2 regions of the Variovorax sp. RCC_210 genome follow, and region 2 is predicted to be linked to the other one. Evidence: predicted binding sites of a transcription regulator. Region 2 holds the regulator's gene; the other holds the start of a gene.
The links. The regulator LexA, encoded in region 2, represses DNA repair genes until DNA is damaged. The targets are predictions, from matches to a motif close to ACTGTATNNNNATACAGT.
Positions count from the first base shown of each region.

Region 1: the regulator LexA is predicted to act here: its motif matches at 1,851-1,868, upstream of AB6807_RS01255 (PA0069 family radical SAM protein).

Region 1 covers NZ_JBFUPJ010000001.1:256,101-259,304, forward strand. The annotation lists gene AB6807_RS01240 (cyclopropane-fatty-acyl-phospholipid synthase family protein) at 1-634, opposite strand, end outside; gene AB6807_RS01245 (thiol-disulfide oxidoreductase DCC family protein) at 667-1,089, opposite strand; gene AB6807_RS01250 (GbsR/MarR family transcriptional regulator) at 1,151-1,771, opposite strand; gene AB6807_RS01255 (PA0069 family radical SAM protein) at 1,896-2,990, shown strand; gene AB6807_RS01260 (alpha/beta fold hydrolase) at 3,001-3,204, opposite strand, start outside.
Region 2 covers NZ_JBFUPJ010000001.1:889,869-893,072, forward strand. The annotation lists gene AB6807_RS04365 (D-2-hydroxyacid dehydrogenase family protein) at 1-960, opposite strand, end outside; gene AB6807_RS04370 (hypothetical protein) at 1,131-1,508, opposite strand; gene lexA (transcriptional repressor LexA) at 1,647-2,330, opposite strand; gene AB6807_RS04380 (asparaginase) at 2,404-3,204, shown strand, end outside.

The DNA.
Region 1 (3,204 bases), 630 kb from region 2:
GGCGGCCCGGTTCGCGCCGCAGCAGGAAGCCGTCGACCACGGCCAGCCGCGCGCCGGGCTTGAGCAGCCGTGCGGCCTCGCGAACGAAGCCGGCCTTGGCCGTGCCGTCGGCGTAGCAGGCGCTCTCGACGGCCCATGCGCCGTCGGCCTGCGCCGCGGGCAGGCCGGTGCGGGTGTAGTCGGCCTCCAGGTGCGCCATGCGGTCGGCCACGCCGGCGGCGGCGTCCAGCCTGGCGGCGATGCGGTTCTGCACGGCCACGTTGGTCACGGTGATGGCGTACAGAGACGGGTCGTCGCCCACCAGCGTGCGCGCGGTGGCGCCGGCGCCGCAGCCCAGGTCGAGCACGCAGCGGCGCGGCGTGCTGCCTTGCGGCGGCTGCGGAAGCTGCAGCGCGCGGCCGATGACGCGGTTCATTTCCACCAGCATGCCCTCGCGCCGCAGCGGGTTCAGGCCGGCGCGCCAGAAGCCGAAGTGCATGTTGTAGCTGGGGCTCCAGGCGCTGTAGTCGACCGCCACTTCGGTGAAGTAGTGCTGGGTGTCTTCGGCCGTGATGGAGGCGCTGGCGTGGCCGGACGGGGCGTTCGTCGGCATACCCTGCGGTACGCGGAAGTCGGGCTGGAAGACGGTGGGCATGGCAGTTCCCTCGCTGGTTGGTTCTTCGGTTTTCAAAGGCGGCAGCTGCCGTCGTGGCAAGAAGGCGCGATGCGCCCGGCCAGCCGGTTGGCCAGCCAGCGCGGAATGCGGTAGCGGTTGCGCGCCAGCAGCGCATAGGCGCGGTCGGCCAGCGGCGCGACGAGCGGCAGGTCGAGCAGGAAGCCGCCGCTGGAAAGCCCGACCGCCGTGCGGCACAGGCGAATGGCCGGCACGCCGACGAACACGCGGCCGTCGGCGTCGGCCATGTGGATGGCGGCCATCAGCGCCTCGCGCGGCGCCGGGCCGGCGTCGAAGCCCGGTGGCGAGCAGTCGACCAGCTGCAGCCGGCCGGCCGTGTCGCGCGCCTTCATGTTGCCCATTTCGGCGGAGCAGATCGCGCAGCTGGCGTCGAAAAAAATCGTGAACGGATAGCTCGGTGCGGCGGTGTGGCTCATGGTGTTCTTGGTTCTCGATATTTCTGTTAAAACAGAAATTGAGGGACAAAAAAAGGGAGGTTCAGATCATGGGGAGGCTGGCGTGGTGGGCATCCGGGTCTTCGCCCTTGTTGCCTTTGTCGCCGCTGCCGTCCTTGCCGTCCTTGCCGGAGGCGATGGCGTCGCCACGCACGAACTTCTGCACGCTCGCGCCCAGCGTCAGCACCTTGTCGAGCGTGCCGGGCGACAACCGCAGCATTTCGTCGGCCCAGGTGGCCAGCTTGTCCATCAGCTCCATGGTGGAGCGGATGCGGTCCTGCGCATCGGCCGGTTCCTTCTGGAAGTCGGGGCTGGACACCAGCTCGCGCAGCACGCGCACGGTGGGGTCGAACTCGCGCTCCTTGCGCTCGCGCACCACGGTGCGAAACAGCTCCCACACGTCGACGCTGGTCTCGAAATAGTCGCGCCGGTCGCCCAGCGTGTGGGTGATGCGCACCAGGTTCCACGCCTGCAGCTCCTTCAGGCTGTTGCTGATGTTGGAGCGCGCCACGCCCAGCGTGTCGGACAGCTCCTCGGCGTTCATGGGCTTACCGTGCGCGAAGAGCAGGGCGTGGATTTGCGAGACCGTGCGGTTCACGCCCCACATGGAGCCCATTTCGCCCCAGTGCAGGACGAACTTGCGTTGAATGTCGGTGAGTTCCATGGCGTCGAGTTTATGATTTGCGAAATTTCTGTCAATAGAGAAATTGAAAAATCGTTGGACATTCGCGGAGCGCTGGAATACTGTATGAATAACCAGTAAATGCCTTTTGTCCAAAGGACCCGCCATGCCCGCCGCCCTGATTCCCATCCACGCCATCAAGGGCCGCGGTGCGGCCACGCACCTGGCGCACCGTTTTTCGCGCGACGAGCGCAACGACTTCGACGACGGCTGGGGCACGCTCGAAGAAGGCGTGGCCGAGGCGGCCGAGCTGCAGCCGCTGGCCACCGAAATTCGCTTCGAGGACGTGAAGTCGGTGCTCAGCGAAAACGACTCGCCCGACATTCCCTTCGACCGTTCGCTCAACCCGTACCGGGGGTGCGAGCATGGGTGCATCTACTGCTTCGCGCGCCCCACGCACAGCTACCTCAACCTGTCGCCCGGCCTCGACTTCGAGACCAAGCTGATCGCCAAGCGCAACATCGTCGAGGTGCTGCGCACCGAGCTCGGCCGCAAGAGCTACCGCCCCAGCCACGTCGCCATCGGCACCGCCACCGACTGCTACCAGCCCATCGAGCGCGAACTGCGGCTCACGCGCTCGGTCATCGAGCTGCTGCAGGAAACGCGGCATCCGTTCGCGCTGGTCACCAAGTCGAGCGCGGTCGAGCGCGACCTCGACCTGATCGCGCCCATGGCGGCCGACCGGCTGGCGGCCGTGTACGTCACCGTGACCACGCTCGACGGCGAGCTTGCGCGCAAGCTGGAGCCGCGCGCCGCCGCGCCGCACCGGCGGCTGCGCACCATTCGCGCGCTGGCCGATGCCGGCGTGCCGGTAGGGGTGAGCGTGGCGCCGCAGATTCCCTTCGTCACCGAAGACATGGAGCAGGTGCTCGAAGCCGCCTGGGAGGCCGGCGCGCGCAGCGCCTTCTACACGGTGGTGCGGCTGCCGTGGGAGGTGGCGCCGCTCTTCAAGGAATGGCTGGCGTTGCACTACCCGCAGCGCGCCGATCGCATCATGGCGCGCATCCACGAGATGCGCGGCGGCAAGGACTACGACGCCGACTTCGCCACCCGCATGAAGGGCTCGGGCCTGTGGGCCGACCTGATCCGCCAGCGCTTCGAGAAGGCCACGAAGCGCATCGGCTTCAACCGCGAGCGCATCGCGCTGGATGTGGGCGCGTTCCGCCCCCCGGGCGCGGCGGGGCAGGGCAGCCTGTTCTAGGCTGGCGCCTTCAGTTCTTGTCGAGGAAGTCGCCGACCAGCTTGGTGGTGGCGCTCGGGTTCTCTTCCATGATCCAGTGGCCGGAGCCGGGCACGATGCCCTCGGTCACGTCCGTCGCCGTGGCGCGCATCACCACCGCCATCGTCGGGCCGAACGACTTTTCTCCGCCCACGGCCAGCACCGGCATTTCGAGCTTGCCTTGCGCCATGAAGGC
Region 2 (3,204 bases):
GCCGTTGATGTAGCTCACGACGTTGTCGAACGCCTGGCCGAAGTAGCTCTCGTAGCTTTCCTGCTCGACGTAACCGATGTGCGGCGTGCAGATGCAGTTCTCCAGGCGCAGCAGCGCGTGGCCCTGCAGCGGCGGCTCGCTCTCGAACACGTCGATGGCGGCGAGGCCGGGGCGGCCGCGGTTGAGCGCGGCGAGCAGGGCATCGGCCTCGACCAGTTCGGCGCGCGACGTGTTGACGAACAGCGCCGTCGGCTTCATGCGCGAGAGGTCTTCCAGCGTGATGAGGCCGTTGGTTTCATCGTTGAGCCGCAGGTGCACCGACAGCACGTCGGCGGCGGCGAAGAACTCGTGCCGGTTCTGCGCCACCTGGAAGCCGTCGGAGCGCGCCTTGGCGCAGCTGGCTTCGCGGCCCCAGATGACGACCTGCATGCCGAAGGCCTGCCCGTAGCGCGCCACCAACTGGCCGATGCGACCGTAGCCCCAGATGCACAGCGTCTTGCCCTTGAGCACCGAGCCGAGCCCGAAGTTGGGCGGCATCGACGCCGACTTGAGCCCCGACTGCTGCCAGGCTCCGTGCTTCAGGTTGCTGATGTACTGCGGCAGCCGGCGCATGGCGGCCATGATGAGCGCCCACGTGAGTTCAGCCGGGGCCTGCGGCGAGCCGGAGCCCTCTGCCACGGCCACGCCGCGTTCGGTACAGGCCGCGACATCGATGTGACCGGCGATGCGTCCGGTCTGAGAAATGAGCTTGAGCTTGGGCAGCTTTTCGATGAGCTGGCGCGAGATCTGGGAGCGCTCGCGAATCAGCACGATCACGTCGGCGTCTTTCAGGCGAACCGACAGCTGCCCGATGCCCTTCACCGTGTTGGTATAGACCTTGGCCGCGTACGCGTCCAGCTTGGCTGCGCAGCGCAACTTGCGCACCGCGTCCTGGTAGTCGTCGAGGATCACAATGTTCATGGCGTGCCATTGTGCCTCGCAGCATCGGCACGACGCACCTGTGAACGTTTGGATACCCGGCCCGCACGGCTTGCCAAGCGGCTTGCCGGGCGCCTTCGCAGGTGCTTGCGCCGCAGATTCGGGGCTTAGTGCCGCCCCAATGTCGGGCCGAGTGCTGGCTCGGTGCCAGCTCAGTGCAGGCGCGTCGAGCGGTGGGCCGTGGCCAGGGTTTCCGCGGTCTCGAGCGCGGCCAGCCGGTCGAGTTCGGCGCACACGTCGGCCATGCGGCCGGAGATCACGACACGGTCATTGCGTTGCTGCCCTTTGCCGTCGACCACTCGAACCACGCGCAGCGGACGCGCAGGGGCGGTGGCCACCGCAGGCGTGGTCATGCCGGCGCCGTTGCGGGAGGCGCAGGCAGGGCGCACCGCCACGTAGCGCAAGCCGGCGGAGCTATCGTTGTGGTCGAGATGGTCCCTGGCGTGGGGCCGGCGTGCCGGGATCAGTCTGTTGGCCAGCGATTGCAGCGGCATCCAGAAATCAGCGATGGCGAGGAGGGCGATTCCCATGTGAACTCCAAAAAAGTATGAGGTTGAACACAGGCAGGATTTCTTGAATCGGCTGCGACAGGGTGATGGCGACTCTTCGCCATACGCCCGCCACCTGTCGCGGCCGGATGAGGTGCTGCTGGCAGCAGGCCGTAAGGCCTACATCAGCATGGTGTTGCGAATGAGCCCGACAGCGAGGCCTTCGATTTCGAAAGGCTCGCCTGGCTGCACGATGATGGTCGGGTAGTCGGGGTTCTCGGCGTGCAGCTCGATGACCTGCTTGTTGCGCTTCAGGCGCTTCACGGTCACTTCTTCGCCCAGCCGCGCCACCACGATCTGGCCGTTGCGCGCTTCCTTGGTGGCCTGCACGGCGAGCAGGTCGCCGTCCATGATGCCGGCGTCGCGCATCGACATGCCGCGCACCTTCAGCAGGTAGTCGGGCTGGCGCTGGAACAAGGTGTTCTCGACGTAGTAGGTCTGGTCGACATGCTCTTGCGCGAGGATGGGAGAGCCGGCTGCGACGCGGCCGATGAGCGGCAGCGCCAGCTGGGCCATGCCGGGCAGCGAAAGCGAGAACTGGCTGCCTTCGCGATGGCGTGTTTCGTTCAGCGAGCGCAGGGCGTCGCCCTTCAGGCGAATGCCGCGCGAGGTGCCGCTGACAAGCTCGATGACGCCCTTGCGCGCCAGGGCCTGCAGGTGTTCTTCGGCGGCGTTGGCCGACTTGAACCCGAGCTCGTTGGCAATTTCGGCACGCGTGGGTGGCGCACCGGTGCGTGCGATGGCGCTCTGGATCAAGTCCAGGATCTGCTGCTGGCGGGCTGTAAGCTTCACTGCGAACTGCATATGTGGTTCCTTGCGGCACTGGCTAGATATCCAGTACCTGTATTTTTAACCAGTTTTTTAAAGTTGACAAGTGATGGTCAATTCCCTTTCGCCTGAAGTGCGTCGCGTGGTGGTCCTGGGCACCGGCGGCACCATCGCCGGCAAGGCCGCCAGCAGCGGCGACAACATCGGCTACACGGCGGGGCAAGTGGGTGTTGCAGACCTGCTTGGCGGCATCGATGCGCCTACGGGCGTGGCATTGGTGGCGGAGCAGGTGGCGCAGCTCGACAGCAAGGACATGTCCTTCAGCGTCTGGCAGAAGCTGGCGCAGCGTTGCGCGCATTGGCTGGCGCAGGCTGACGTGGCGGGCATCGTCATCACGCACGGCACGGACACCCTGGAGGAGACCGCGTTCTTCCTGCACTCGGTGCTCGTCGCAAGCAAGCCGGTGGTCCTCACCTGCGCGATGCGGCCCGCGACGGCGCTGGCGCCCGACGGGCCTCAGAACGTGCGCGATGCGATCAGCGTCGCATCCACGCCGGGTGCGCGGGGCGTGATGGCTGTGTGCGCCGGAACGATCCACGGCGGCCTGGACATCCAGAAGACGCACACCTACCGGCTCGATGCGTTCGCGTCAGGCGATGCCGGGCCGCTGGGCTACGTGGAAGAGGGCGAGGTGCGGTTGGTTCGCGCGTGGCCCGAGGCTGCTGCATCGCAGTTGTCGAAGATCTTCGACGCCGCTGTCGTGCAATGGCCGCGCGTGGAAATCGTGATGAGCCACGCCGGTGCGAGCGGGGCCGTGGTCGAGGCGCTGGTGCAGGTACAGGCGAAGGGCGTCGATCCGCTGCGAGGGCTGGTGTTGGCCGCCACCGGCAACGGCACGCTGCATCACGCG